DNA from 3 places in the Spirosoma aureum genome. Region 1 is predicted to be linked to each of the others. Evidence: riboswitches for the same ligand, from Rfam matches in the RefSeq annotation. Region 1 holds a riboswitch; each other region holds the start of a gene.
What was found. Region 1 has a riboswitch for S-adenosylmethionine ahead of G8759_RS32380 (SusC/RagA family TonB-linked outer membrane protein). Riboswitches for the same ligand answer to the same signal wherever they lie in the genome.

Region 1 (5,145 bases):
TTACTGCTCTTCCTGACTCCTGACCCGACCAGTAAAACCGGCTTTTTATTCGACTGGAGTAGCATGAACAAGTTACCTTGGGGCATTCTGTTCATGATCGGCGGAGGGCTGGCGCTGGCCAAAACACTCGAAAGCTCCGGCATTATCGGGCTGATCGGCGATACTGTTGCGTCGTCAGGTACGCATGACTACAGCGGATTGCTTGTCGCGCTGGTAGGCATCACGTTGTTACTGAAAATAATCATTGCCAATACGCCACTGGCAACGGCGGCTCTTCCGATGGTTTTTGGTATTGCTACTGCCACCGGTATCGATCCGATTCTGCTGGGTGCCCCCGTAACGTTTGCGGCTAGTTTTGCGTTCGTGCTGCCCATGTCGACACCACCAAACGCCATTGTGCTGGCAACCAGCCAGGTTACTATTCGGGATATGATCAAAGCCGGGTTGCTACTGGCATTAGTAGGTTTCCTGCTGCTGATTGCGTTTGGTAGTACCTACAAATGGATGACTAACTGAACAGACCAACTAAACCACCAGACAAAAACGAATTAACCTTTCTCAAACCAACTGATTACATGGAAACTATTGCTGAACCAATCACCAAAACCAAACCGGCACTGACCGAAGACTGGACCGTCGTGGTGCTTGGCCTGCTGATTATTGGTCTCTCGCTTTCGGGTATAGTGATTCCTGTGCCTGCGTTTGGCTGGAAAGAGGGTAGCGATCTGACAGCTACGGTGTTGAGTGTTAAAAACGGACTGATAATTCTCGAACAATTCGGTTTCACGTACGCCATTGCCCTTATTGGTGCCATTTTAACGGGCAAACCATTGCGGTCCACACTGTTCGGGTTCCCGATCATTTTTGGGCTAACACTATTGGCCCTGGTGCTGGCTGGAAATAAAACGCTGAAAGATCTGAACCTGGAAGCGGTCATTTTTAGCTTAAGCATTGGTCTGCTGGTGGGTAATCTGGTTCAGCTACCCGACTGGTTGAAAGGCGCGCTGGCTACGGAGCTGTTCGTCAAAATAGGACTGGTACTGCTGGGAACGACTGTCATTTTTGGCGATATTCTGAAAGCCGGATCACTGGGCTTGGTACAGGCTTTGGTGGTGGTGGTGTCGGTCTGGTATTTTGCCTACTGGATCAGTAAGCGACTTAAAATAGACGATGAACTGACCATGATGCTGGCGTCGGCGGTGTCGATTTGTGGCGTGTCGGCAGCCATTGCAACCTCGGGCGCGATTCAGGGCGATAGCAAAAAACTTTCCTATGTTATCTCGCTGGTACTGATTACGGCCATTCCAATGATGTTGTTCATGCCTTATGCAGCACACGCGCTCGGCTTGTCGCCGGAAGTAACGGGAGCCTGGCTGGGCGGAACGATCGATACAACCGGTGCAGTCGTGGCATCGGGAACATTAGCGGGCGATGAGGCTTTAAAAATCAGCACCATTGTCAAATTTTCGCAGAATGTGTTGCTGGGCGTGGCCGCTTTCGCCATTAGCGTATACTGGACCTATACTAAAAACCAGTCTGCCGATGTGCAGGCCAGTAAACCAACTTTGGGTGTCATCTGGGAGCGGTTTCCGAAGTTTATTCTGGGCTTTCTGGGGGCATCATTGCTGTTCTCCTTTGTGTTAGATGCGGAAACTGTAGATAGTGTGAAAGGAAGTCTGAAGAGCCTTCAGGGACTATGGTTTGCGCTGGCATTCACCAGCATTGGCCTTGAAACCCGCTTTGCGGATCTGTTCAAAGCTGAAAACCGTCGACCGCTTTACGCCTTTTTGATTGCCCAGACATTCAATATTTTTATAACGCTACTAATCGCGTATTTTCTGTTTCGGTAAGCTTTACGATCGGGCTGGGGTACTGGCCTGATCAACATAAAATTCTACGCTAATCAGCGGGTGAAGTAGTAAATTTTCAAGAAAAGTATTCTTTTCTTATAGATTATATAGGAATTTGTTGCTTTTTTGAAAACAGAGGCTCTATATTTGAATCGTCTTACACTTACTACCTGCAAAGTAGCTGTGGATTTATACCGAAAGGGGGAGAGACAGGCTCATTGAACCCTTAGCAACGTTCCAGTTGGAAACCGTGCTAACCTGCCTAATTGGTTAGGAACTATAAATTTACACCCGCTCCGGCGGACAGGCATGATTACCCAAATATCTTCTTCCGGCTCCTGTAAATTCAGGCATTCCCGCAGTTCGGTTCTACAATTCTGTTGTTGCCCTTGTTGATTGGCGGACCAACGACCTATTGGCTGAACGGTTGATCGGTTATTCGTAACCCATCTCGATATGTAAGCTAAGTAGCTCCCGCTGATTTATTCTGTATCAATATATTCTACTTAATATATAGAATATATGCATTAATAATTGATTCCTATAAATTCAACAGCAATTTATAGTCTAGATGCAAACACCATGACACACAAAGCTTTACGTACGTTTTACCGCTTACTGCATTTGAACATTGCCCTTTTATGGCTTTCACAAAATGCATTAGCCCAAGGACAGTCTGTTTCTGGAACAATCAGGGATAAAGCAACCGGGGAAGGGTTGCCCGGAGTATCGGTTGTGGTGAAGGGTAGCACCACGGGCACAACATCTGACCAGGAAGGGCGATTTAAACTGAACGCCCCTTCAAACGCAACCCTGATTTTCTCATTTATTGGTTATTCGTCGGTGGAGCAACCTGTACAGGGCCGGACGGTTTTTTCAATAGACCTGAGTGCCGATACGAAGCAGCTCAGCGAAGTGATGGTGGTTGGCTATGGTACGCAGACAAAAGCCGAATTTACCGGATCGGCGGTGCGGGTCAACGGTGACGCGATCAAACAACAACCCGTACAAAGTTTCGATCAGGCCCTCCAGGGGCGGGCCGCCGGAGTAAGTATTGCGCAGCCCAATGGCGTACTCAATAACCCACCCGTGATCCGGATTCGCGGAGTAAATTCAATCTCGCTGAGTTCATACCCGCTGGTTGTGGTCGATGGTATTCCTATCAATACGGGAAATGTGTCGGCTAGTACGGCTGTACCCAACAATCCGCTCGGCGACATCAACCCCGCCGATATTGAATCGATCGACGTGCTGAAAGATGCTGCTTCGACTTCTATTTACGGTTCACGGGCTGCTGCGGGTGTTTTGCTGATCACCACCAAGCGCGGAAAAGAAGGCAAGCCACGGATCAGTTACGAAACCTGGGTTGGCGCTTCCGAAACGGTTCGGCTACCTAAGCTATTGAATGCTGAACAATACATAGCCATCAAGAATGAGGCTGTGTTAAATGCCAAGATTCTGGGCGGCAATCAGAACAACGACAACGTAGCATCGGCACTTTTCTTTCCGAATAATAACCCCGATGGTTCGCCCGTCGATACCCGATGGTACGATTACATCTACCGGACGGGTGTGTCACAAAGCCATAACATCAGCGTGTCGGGTGGTACAAAATCGACGACCTATTATTTCTCGGCCAACTACACTAAACAGCAGGGAATTCTGAAAGGAAATGATTTTAACCGCAAAGGTGCCCGGTTTAATATCGATCAGGACATCACGAACTGGCTGAAGCTGAAAGCGAGTGTTTCTTATAATACCAGTTTCAATCTGTCGCCCTACTCGGGTTCAACGCCCAATACGACCTTCCTGCTGGTCTCGGCCGCCCGTTTAGCCATTGCTCTGCCACCCAATGTGCCTGTCTATAATCCAGATGGGAGCTATAGCATCAATCCGGCCAGTCCGAACACAATCGGCATGGGCAACAACCAGGTGATCAGTAATTTCGGAAACCCGGTGGCGTTGCTGGATTTAAACCGATATTCCTCCGAAAACGACCGGATCATCGGCAGTTTCAGTGCGAACGCCAAACTGCTGAAGAACCTCGACTTTACAACGACCTACTCCATTGACCGGCTGCGAACCGACAACATCAGTTTCGACAGCCCGACGCAGGGGAACGGCTATTCGAGTAAGGGTTCGGCCACCAATGTCAGTGCCGTTCGCGATAACTGGGACTGGGCCAATACACTGACGTATAATGCGACCTTTGGCAGCAAACATGCCCTATCGGTTCTGGCGGGGTATGACGTGCAGAAGTTCAATAATTCATCCTGGGGGGCAACCCGGACGCAGACGTCCGATCCATTTTTTCAGAATTATCAGGGGAACTGGGGTTCGATTACGGCCTCGAACAACGACCTGAATGAGCGGGCCTATCTGTCGTTTTTCTCGCGGCTGACGTATGACCTGAACAAGAAATATTTCGCTACGGTCAACTTCCGGCGGGATGGTAACTCAGCCTTGGGGACTGGTCGGAAATACGGAAACTTCGGTGGAGTATCGGCCGGGTGGGCCTTGTCGGAGGAGCCATTCTATAAAAACTCACGACTGGCTTCAACGCTCAGTAATGTTAAGCTCCGGGCCAGCTGGGGTCGGGTCGGTAATGGTAACCTGAGCGATTCGTATAGCTCGCTGGAATTGTATAGTGGCTCGCTGTATGGGAATGTGCCGACATGGTCGATTTCGCAGGCAGGTAACCCCAACTTAGGCTGGGAAACCAGCGATCAGACGAACATTGGTGCTGATCTGGGCTTTCTCAACGACCGCGTACAGGTTGAAGTGACGTATTTTAACAACAATGTCAACGGTCTGATTCTGAGTGCTCCACAGGCCGTATCGAAAGGTATTCCCAGTAATTCGATTCTCGGTAATGTTGGAGCTATGTATAACCGGGGCATTGAACTGGGGATTACCGGAACGGTTGTTCGAAAAGGTGATTTTTCCTGGAATGCATCGTTCAACTACACCAATCTGACCAATAAAGTAACGGCCTTATCGGATGGTAATACCGACATTGTCGGAACGACCATGGTCGCCTATGAGGCCACAAACGTTACGCGGGTTGGCTATTCGGTGGGGAGTTTGTATGGTGCTAAAACGGCTGGCGTAAATCCGGATAATGGCCGTCGCATTTTTATCAATGCCAAAGGCGAAAAAGTGCAGTACAGCCAGGTTGTGGCACCGGGCGAAAGCCAGTGGACGTACCTGGATGGCAAGACGGCCCCTGCCATTACGGGCGCAGACTATTACCTGATTGGCAACGCATTACCGAAATGGTACGGCGGCTTCTCCA
Region 2 (5,145 bases), 2.8 Mb from region 1:
ATTACGTCCGGACGGGAACATTTGTTATTCTATTGGCCGACGAAGCGTACTTTAAAAAATACCCTGACAACAAAAAAACGATTTTTGTACATCATTTACTGGAGCCATACCTGAATCTGGCCGCTAAATTACCCTAACCAGAATAACGACTAGAGGTATATCTGCACCATTTTGTACCAGTCGTCGGCCTGATGCGCCCGCCCGTCCCAGATGTAGAATTCGTGTGATACGTTTTTTAGCCCAAGGGTTTCGCTTAAGGCCAGATTACTGTTCAGAAATGGGTCGGCAGCTCCCACGGTCATAACAATCTGCATTCGTCGCAATTCGTCGAGGACAATACCATCGCCCAAATTCGGGAGGAAATGATTGGGATTATGGAAATAAATATCCTCATCATAATAATTATCGAATAACCCCCGGAACTCAGCTACCGGAGCCGATAAATCGTATCGGCCACTGAGCGCCACTAATTTGCCAAACCATTGCGGATGACGAAAGGCAATGTTTGCCGCATGATAGGCTCCCAAACTGCACCCGTGCGAAATCATGAAGGGCTGCGGATTTTTCAGACGCGAAAATGGCAGAACTTCATTCAGGATATACTCTTCATATTGCCCATGCCGCTTAATACGTTCTGGTGGAGGAATATAGCGGTTATAAATACTTTCCCGATCCACGCTATCCACACAAAAAAGTTGGAGCCAGCCGTTTTCAAGTCGGTCGGCCAGGGCATTTACAAGGCCCAACTCTTCGTACTCATAAAAACGACCTCGTCGGGTCGGAAAGACAAGTACACGAGCCCCCGAATGGCCGAAGACAAGCAACTCCATGTCACGATTCAGATTTGGACTGAACCATTTATGATACTCACGATGCATAAGGAAGGTGATAGATTGGGTGAAATTGCATCAGAGAGGGCAAATCAGGCTAACTTAGTAGGTAAACAAATTATTAAAAATCTGCGATTCCTGTAAGATTCCTTTCCATACCTGATAACCAGCCTGGTTAAGATGAAGTCCATCGCCTTCAAAAAATTCGCGACGTGGCCGGCCATCGTTACCCAATAAGGGAGAAGTCATGTCGATGGTTCGAAAAGCGGGGTTTTTAGCCACTTCGTCGGCAATGAGTCTGTTTGTCAGGCGAATCCTATCGCCAATTCCCCAGCGTGCCGGACTTAGTTTGATCGTTAGAAAAAACAGCGGTACATCAGGTAGCTCCCGGCGCATTTTATCGGCCAGTGCGCAAAAAAACAGGTAAACTTCCTCAGGATGGCGACCGTCGCCCAGGTCGTTATCACCTGCATAAAATACAATGGATTTAGGATTTGCCGGAACAACCAGTCGGTCAAAAAACCAGGCACAGGCCGCTAATGTTGAACCGCCAAATCCTAAATTAAGCGTATCGATTTGCGGAAAATCCTGAGCCAGCGTCGACCAAAGTCGAATCGATGAACTACCATAAAACACAACCCGATCGGATGCGGGATGAACTAACTTGATTTTGGCTTCGAGTTGCCGAACGTCGTCTTCGTACCAGACCATCTGGTTATTGTATGATTAAGGGTTACCTAATGGCTTCTTACAACCCGCATGAATAGATTACTGCACCGGAATGGGTTAACTCATAAGCTGACAAATGTGTTGTCAAATCTTTATAAACCCGTTTGCCATTAGTCAATAATTTTTTAGTGATACTACCCGCAGGTTGAAGAAAGCTTCATGCGATTGAAGGGCTGATGCTTTACTTTTTTACTGCTTCGGCCATTTTGTTTGAATCAGACGTGGCTGAAGCCATCCATTTTCGGAGAATGCTGCCCAAGGGGCGGAATTCGATCAGAAATCCGTCGTGGCCATACAGAGAATCAATCTCTTCGTAGACTGCATTAGGAATATGCCGGGCCAAAAACTGCTGTTCGGCTATTGGAAACAGCAAATCGGAACGGATGCCAACAACGAGGGCGCGAGCCTTTATCTGGTTGAGTGCATTCAGAATGCTACCCCGGTTTCGACCGACATTGTGCGAATCCATTACCTTCGACAGCGTCCAGTACGTAAAGGCATTAAATCGATCGGCTATTTTTTCCCCCTGATAGCGTTGATAGCCAGCGGCCTTATAGCCATCGAGTTGTTCGTTGTTATCGAGAGCCTGCGTAAAGCCATATGTATCGTAGTTACGATACGAAATCATGGCCATAGCCCGAGCCGCTTTCATCCCCGACGCGCCTGCATCGTCGCGTCGTTCGATCCAGGTGGGGTCAGCTTCAATAGCCATACGCTGGGCTTCATTGAAGGCAATACACCAGGGCGATGCAACCGCGCTGACAGCGATCAGAACAAGATTTTCGATTAGATTCGGGCGTAGAATTGCCCACTCAACCGCTTGTTCTCCGCCAACGGATCCACCAATACAGGTATGAATTTTATCGATACCCAACTCCTGCCGTAACAGGTCCAGCGCTTCAACCATATCGCGGATGGTAATTGTCGGGAAATCGTGGTAGAAGGGCTTTCCTGTAGTTGTATTGACTGAGAGAGGTCCGGTTGAGCCATAACAGGAACCGAGAATATTGGCACAGACGATGAAATCAGTATCGGGATTAAAGTATTTCCCTGGCCCTACCATGCCATTCCACCAGTCGCCGGGGTCGGCATTGCCGGTCAAAGCATGACAAATCCAGACAACGTTAGACCCATCGCTGTTCAGTGTTCCGCGTGTGGTGTAAGCTAACCGAAAACCCGGTAAGCTCTCTCCCGATTCAAGCGGGAACGAATATTTATAGTTAAAATAATGGATGTCCAAAGGATAATGCGTTTTCTGCCCTAACGTTTTCAGGCATTATGAAGGCATAACGGCACTGAAAACCATAAACATATGGAACCGCACAAAACCACTCCCGGTTAGCGGTGCGATGAGGTGAGTGATGCTTAGTAGGCCTCGTAGGGCATACAGTGCCGTGTGTAGCGCATGTGATTAAACGATTTATAGTCCCTAACCGTCCGCCTTCGCGGTTGCTTTAGGCAGGAGTTAGCACCTTGCCATGTGGTAGGTTGCCAGCGATTCACAGAGCCTGATCTCTCCTCGCTTCTTTATAAATCAATTGACGTCGGTATGAAATGATTGACGTCTGGCAATTGACTTGATACCGCAAGTATACTAGCCAAAGCGCGCCAATCCAAACACAGACCCTATTTTCTGACCGTTGCCTTATTTTTTTTGACTTCGTTGGCAAGTAAGGTTTATTTAATCGGGCGGATATTTACTTTTGTGGCGAAGACACCCCCCCGATGAACCAAACCTACCGTTACAACCGTGAAAATGCTACCCGAGTAGCCGGAACTACAACTGTGAAGGATGCAATCGGGCAGTTGCTGAAAGCGTATCAACTTCAGACTCGCTTCAACGAAACGTACCTCGAAGCCTTCTGGGGACGTATGATGGGGCCAACGATTGCATCGCGAACAAACCGTCTCTACGTTAGGGATCGGAAATTACATATCGAGATCGCTTCAGCTCCACTGCGTAATGAACTCGTCAATGCCAAGCAGAAACTGATTCAACTTGTAAATAAAGATATGGGTACCGATGTTATCGAGGACGTTATATTTATCTGAATAAGTTAGATTTTAAAACCGAAAAAGGCATTACTGGTCAGTAATGCCTTTTTCGGTTTTAAAATCCCGTAGACTCCTTACGATAATGAGTTGGCAAATTCATGCATTGTACTGAACTCGCCTTGTGGCTTTAAATAGCGAAGTAGTGCCTCAACCCGGTCAAGTAACTCCTCTCGGGAATGACGCCGAACGTAAGCCGGGATTTTTTCATAGCCCGACAGGTCCGTAAACTCCCAGGGGTGAACGTATAAATTCAGAAAGCCATCGGCTTGAAGCGTTTGCCTGCATAGTTGTTTGTAATAAGCAAACGGAAAGTTTTTTAGACTTAACCAGAAAAGTGGCAACCGTAGGGTAGGCGTAACGGATGCCGGAATCTGCCAGACACCCGCTTCCCGGAAGGGATGACGTGGTTCGCCCCAGTGGTTATAGCGGCCAGGGAGCCAGGTCGGATGCAACGATGAATTATACTGATAGCCTGCCTGCTCAACATCGTTGGGGTCGACAAAACCCATGCGCGCACGCCGGAAGCCGGTTACCGGACGATTAAGTAATTTCTCCAGCGCTAATCTGGATGTAAGCAAATCTGCCGGTTCGAAAGTCGTATGGAAATAGCCGTGCGACGCAATTTCGTGCTTACCAGCAAGCTGCCAGACTAATTCGGGTTCATGAAGGGCATAATTAGCCGTAGTGAAAAGCGTGGTACGAGCCTCAACTGCGTCAAAGCGTTCGGCCAGCAAACGCAGCCCCCGCGTTGAAACGGCCACTTGCTCACTCAGTGGAATATTGTGACCGAACTCTACCGCAGTATCAAACTCTTCTACATCAACGGTGAATAATATATGCCTCCCAGGGGGTGTTGCTCTTTGGTTGGGGCTTCCCATGTTGTAACGGTCTCCTCAATGTCGCTTGTGTCGCCGATGATATAAGCCGGGCGTTGTTTTACTTCCACAAACGTTTTTCCCAAATATACGCCGATGATCCCGATTATGATGAATTGAACACCGCCGATGAGCAGCATCAACAGGACTAAAGTAGTCCAGCCGGAAACGGTAGCATTGGTGAAATACTTTTCATAGAGAACTTCCGCTCCGAATAAACTGGCAAACATGAACATGCCAAAGCCAAGCAAAACGGACAGATACAACGGCTTGGTAGAGAACGAGGTGATACCCATGGCAGCCAGGTGCATCATCTTGCGAAATGAGTATTTAGAACGGCCTGCGTAGCGAGCGGCTGGCTGATAGAGAATCCGGCATTGGCGGAAACCTACCCACGAAATCGCCCCGCGGAGGAACAGATCATTCTCCTTGAATGCCTTGAGCGTGTCGATAACTTTGCGGTCGAGTAACCGGAAGTCAGCGGCACCATCTTCAATTTTAAGGCCTGAAATATTTCTCAGCAGGCTATAAAACTTTTTTGATGTAGTACGCTTAAACCACGATAGTTTCGGGTCTGGCTGCCGAACCGTATAAACGACCTCGAAGCCTTCACGCCATTTACTGATCAGCGTAGGAATGAGTTCGGGAGGATGCTG
Region 3 (5,145 bases), 1.3 Mb from region 1:
TACGGCTAACCTCGTTAGCCTGAGCGTAGCGGGGCAATTACTGGCCGCTGTAATTCTCGATCATTACGGTTTTATGGGCTTTGCACTCCACCCCGCCAACGGCTGGCGATTACTCGGCCTGGTGCTGATCATGGCCGGAGTATTACTGGTGGTGAAAAACTAAGTCTGCTATTTTCGGTTTACAGATTTCAGTAGACTGGCGCATCAACCGTAAACCGAGAACTGTGATAAATTACCGTTTCTATCCTTCCCTCCTGAATGTATTTTCGCATTATCTGGGCGGAGGGAATCTCTCTGCACAGGAGTTGATCGACTCGATCAATCGTGTGCCAACACCGACCACAGCAGCGCAGGAGCGTGGTATTTCTTTTGAAGAAGCGGTCGTAAAAGGTACCGACGAAGATCGTTTTGATGCCGAAATTCTCCGAAAAGTCCGTAAGCTTCTCCCCCGCCCTATTGTCGAAACGCAGGTCTATTGCCAATGGCAGATTGACGATGTGTTATTCTACGGCTATGTCGATCTAATCGGAAAATTCAAGGCCGTCGATATAAAGACAACGGCCTCTTACCAGCCCGGCCGCTATGTTCATAACCACCAGAATCTGTACCTCCACGCCCTTAAGCGCAAAGGGATCAAACTCATGGAATACGTGATTGCTGAATTTCAGCCAGGTGGCCGTACCGAAGCATATGTCGAGAGTTATACCCTGACCCACCCGATCGATAAGCAACTGGAGGATATTCGTTTATTCAAGGCATTTCTGGAAGAACACCGACCGCTGATTACAGATAAAAAAATATTCGTAGCACCAGGCGACGATGCCGACGCCCGACGACACTAACCAGCCATTTATACTGAATGGATAATCTGCTTGTGCCTACCCGGCCAGCCCTGATCAATGGCCGGCCGGAATTGTAGGGCTTGTTGGGCACTCAAAATGTATACTTAGCTTATCCTGATTCGCACGATGTAAAAATGCGATCAGGTGTTTGGATTGTCGGCATTAGTAATACTGTTGTCAGTCCGACCCCCGATGGGAAGGGTCGGCTGACGCAGTGGGTACTACTCACCTATCATGTGCAAGACGTTTACGTTGCTCGAACGGCTACTTCCTGCTATCTACTGTTTTCACCCGATCGGTCGTTGATTAGCGTGTCCAGATCGGTCAATGCTTTTTCGTTTACTACTGGCTTATAGTCATTTATCTGCCCCATGAATCAGATCAGCGGTTATGCAGGAAGCGTTTCATTGTTTAGCGGCCAGTTTATGTTCCCGCTGCAATTCCTTTGCTGTCGCTTCTACTTCGCGAAATACGCGCAGGAAATTTCCGCCCCAGAGTTTTCGAATCTCTTCCTCCGAATAACCGCGTTTGAGCAATTCGCGGGTCACATTAGGCAACTCGCCAACATGAGCATAGCCGGTTACGCCACCGCCATGATTGAAGTCAGAAGCCAGGCCAACGTGATCGATGCCGATCAGTCGAACGGCGTAATCGACCGCGTCCAGGTAATCGGCCAGGTTGGTGTATTTGTAGCCACTACTCGAGAATTCACGATAGGCAGCCTGAAATTTCTGATAATCGGCTGCATTGAGTTTCGACTTGGCATCGTCGCCGGGTTGCAGACCAAACGGCTCCCAAACGTTCTTTTTGTAGTTAGCTAACTGCTCTGCCGATGGGTGCAAGTAGGCCGAAAAGGCGACAATACTCACCACACCCCCATTGGCAGCAATGGCTTTGAGTTCGTCATTATTGAGGTTACGCGTAGCATCGACCCGCCCCCGCACCGCCGAATGAGAAGCAATAACAGGTGCACGACTCAACTGAATTGTCTGCAAAACGCCTGCTGGTGTCAACTGCGACACATCGATAATAGCGCCGAGTCGGTTCAGGTCCGAAACCGATTGCCTGCCCAACGCCGATAATCCACCCAGTTCGTCGGGTTTGTCGTCAAATCCCACCGACGGCCGTGATGAATCAGCCCAGTCGTTGTTACCGGCATGCGTCAGACCAAACACCCGTACACCCTCCCGGTGAAGCAATGACAACTGAGTCAGGTCTTTACCGAGCGAGAAAGCATTCAGAAAGCTTAGTAAAATGGCATGTTTCCCTTTTGCCGGAATCCGTTCCAGATCGGCCGCCGTGTAGGCAAATTCAAGCCGGTCGGGGTGCTGGCTCACAAACCGACGTAATGCGGCCAACTTCGTATCGACCTCTTTTCGGGCTGTGGCAATATTTTCCGGGGTCTTTTTGGCCGTACCGGCAAACAAGGCCACCGTCGCAACGTCAAGGTCGCCCCTTTCCAGTTTCGGCAGATCAAACTGGCCTTTTGTTTCCGTTCCGGCATCATTACCGGCGGTGTTAAAATCAGCAAGAATATCCAGATGCGGATCGATGGTTAGGGCGTATTTATGCACCCGACGCACGACCGCATCGGTTAGGGAGTCTGACTTGACCGGAACTTGCTGTGCACTGGCCGTAAGCCCAAGGGCTAACGACCAGGCAAGCCCGGTGGTGAAAAACTGGGAAGGTATCATAGTGTAGCTTGATGAAAGTTGATTTCTAGTTGTTGATGAAGTGGACACGTAACAATCACCTGATTATCGTTTTTACCGACTCGCGACTGCACTCGACGATATAGCTACCAGCGTTATGTCGAGTGAGAAGTCGTCGTAAATCGCTTTGTCGCCAATAGTTTCGAAGAAGCTTTTTGAGCCATAGTTGATGCCATATTTTGTCCGGTCAACCGTTACGTTGGCCGTTGCGGTCAGCCTGTTATTTTCTGTTTTAAACTGAGCCGGAAATTTGATTTCGTTCGTAATGCCTTTAATGGTCAGTTTCCCCTCCACATCGTATTTCCCGATGCCCGTTTGCGTTACCGACGTGATGACGAATCGGGCCGTCGGATACTTTTCTACCGCGAAAAAGTCGTCATTTTTAAGGTGCCCTACCAACTTGGCGTTCTTATCCGCATCGGTTAAATCAGTCACGGTCAACGCCTTCAGGTTAACCTCAAACGAACCACTTTTCAATTTCCCTCCTGTCAGCAACAGCGAACCGCTACTGATGGGAGCCAGTCCCGTATGCTCACCGGTTACTTTTTTACCCGTCCAGATTAGTTTGCTCTGTTGGGTATCGACTTTATACGTGACTTCTTTCGATTTTGGCGGAGTCGGGTTTGCAACCGAAATCAGCGAGAGGGCCGTCAGGCCAAACAGGAGTTGGATTGTCTTTTTCATAGCGATCTTCCGAAGCGGCATTTTTTTGTATTTAGTTTCTGGATTTGATATATCGGAACACGAAACTTTTGGCCCTACCCGATAGTCCTAGCCAACAGATAGATATACAAGTGGTCATCGAGTCATGACAAAATTCATATTATCTATTTGTTCTATAGAATTTATAGAATATAGTAGTGAATACCGATATGGTGACTCATCAATAATTAGAATTTTCTGATTAAAGCGAAATCAGCCGAATAGAACGACTCAACAGGAAATGAGATTTGGGAAGCAGACAGTTCCGGGAAAATGAGAAAAGCAGCGTTTGGCGTGCGTAATCATGGAATGTAAATTTATAGTTCCTATCGAAGTAGGCAGGTTAGCACTATCGCCAACTGGCAAGTTGCTAAGGGTTCAAAGAGCCTGTCTCTCCCCCTTTCGGTATAAATCCACAGCTACTTTGCAGGTAGTAAGTGTAAGATCGCTCAAAGATAAAAGACTCGTTTCCAGAAAAGCAAACTTCTCCTATAGATTTTGTTATTTTTTTATTTTTCCAACTAGTAATGGCCTTCACTTTACGTAAGCCTGAAATCAGAAGGTACAAAAACCGGCTATTCGTTGCCGGTGAATAAATCGTGTAGGTCGAACCGTTCGTTTGGCCCGCGCAATTTTGTTTACAGAAGCGATACAAATACAGATTTAAACCATCCAGTAAATTAATCCAGCACATAGAGCAAGTCGTAAGGAGTGTGTTGTAGCATACCTTTTCGTATTTTTGACCCTTCACGACCCAATTTTTTCGCTCATGCCTTATTGTCGGCTCCTGATTATTACTTTCATCAACGTTATTTTTCTCACAAAGGCTTTTTCGCAGTCAACAACCCCTTCTTTCCTGCAACTTAATGCCAGTCAGAACCGCTGGGCCGACTCGGTCTTTGCAACGCTGACACCCGATGAACGCATCGGTCAGTTGATCATGGTTTCGGGCTACTCGAACCGAAAACCCGCCTATGAAGATTCGCTCGTCAATCTGGTTAGAACCTACAAGCTTGGCGGAGTAGTCATGTTTCAGGGAGGGCCAATCCGGCAGGCAAAACTCACCAATCGCTTACAGGCGCTTTCGACGGTGCCCCTTTTAATTGCGATGGACGCCGAGTGGGGTCTGGCCATGCGGTTGGATAGTACGGTTCGCTACCCCTATCAGATGACCCTCGGAGCCATGCAGGGCAACGATTCACTCATCTATACCATGGGGGCCAATCTGGCGAAACAAGCCCGTCGGTTAGGTGTTCATGTCAACTTTGCCCCCTCGGTCGATGTCAATAATAATCCCAATAACCCGGTTATTAACTTTCGATCGTTTGGAGAAGATAAATATGCGGTTGCGCGCAAAGCCCTTGCCTATATGCGGGGCATGCAGGATAACCATCTGTTAACCAGCCTGAAACACTTCCCCGGCCATGGCGACACAGGTACCGATTCGCACTATGATTTACCCCTGATCAATAAAAGCCGGGCGCAACTCGACTCGCTGGAATTGTATCCGTTCAAACAGTTGATCAACGCCGGGGCTGCCGGTGTGATGATCGCTCACCTGAGCATCCCCTCCCTCGACACAACCCGTAACCGCCCCTCAACGCTTTCGCCCGCCATCGTCACCAACCTGCTCAAAAACGAACTGGGTTTTCAGGGATTGATTTTCTCAGACGCGATGAACATGAAGGGCGTTACAAAATATTTCCCGTCTGGTCAGGCCGATGAGCTTGGTCTGGAAGCGGGCATGGATGTCCTGGAGTTTACCGAAGATGTTCCGGCGGCTCTGGCTCAGATTAAACAGGCAATAGCCACCGGTCGCATGACCCAGGAATCGCTGGACGCCCGCTGTCTGAAAGTGTTGCGCGCGAAGGCGTGGGTTGGTTTGAATC

Region 2: another riboswitch for S-adenosylmethionine. It lies ahead of G8759_RS07780 (homoserine O-acetyltransferase family protein); the one in region 1 lies ahead of G8759_RS32380 (SusC/RagA family TonB-linked outer membrane protein).
Region 3: another riboswitch for S-adenosylmethionine. It lies ahead of G8759_RS26835 (YceI family protein); the one in region 1 lies ahead of G8759_RS32380 (SusC/RagA family TonB-linked outer membrane protein).

What each region holds. Positions count from the first base shown of each region.
Region 1 is NZ_CP050063.1:8,067,233-8,072,377, reverse strand. Features, by position in the region: gene G8759_RS32390 (SLC13 family permease) at 1-516, shown strand, start outside; gene G8759_RS32385 (YeiH family protein) at 576-1,850, shown strand; SAM riboswitch class I at 2,037-2,136, shown strand; gene G8759_RS32380 (SusC/RagA family TonB-linked outer membrane protein) at 2,433-5,145, shown strand, end outside.
Region 2 is NZ_CP050063.1:1,926,550-1,931,694, forward strand. Features, by position in the region: gene G8759_RS07765 (lipase family protein) at 1-137, shown strand, start outside; gene G8759_RS07770 (esterase family protein) at 150-878, opposite strand; gene G8759_RS07775 (GDSL-type esterase/lipase family protein) at 933-1,541, opposite strand; gene G8759_RS07780 (homoserine O-acetyltransferase family protein) at 1,741-2,799, opposite strand; SAM riboswitch class I at 2,977-3,095, opposite strand; gene G8759_RS07785 (DUF721 domain-containing protein) at 3,285-3,611, shown strand; gene G8759_RS07790 (polysaccharide deacetylase family protein) at 3,689-4,492, opposite strand; gene G8759_RS07795 (glycosyltransferase family 2 protein) at 4,429-5,145, opposite strand, start outside.
Region 3 is NZ_CP050063.1:6,751,373-6,756,517, forward strand. Features, by position in the region: gene G8759_RS26820 (DMT family transporter) at 1-163, shown strand, start outside; gene G8759_RS26825 (PD-(D/E)XK nuclease family protein) at 225-842, shown strand; gene G8759_RS26830 (dipeptidase) at 1,247-2,536, opposite strand; gene G8759_RS26835 (YceI family protein) at 2,609-3,238, opposite strand; SAM riboswitch class I at 3,571-3,670, opposite strand; gene G8759_RS26840 (glycoside hydrolase family 3 N-terminal domain-containing protein) at 4,026-5,145, shown strand, end outside.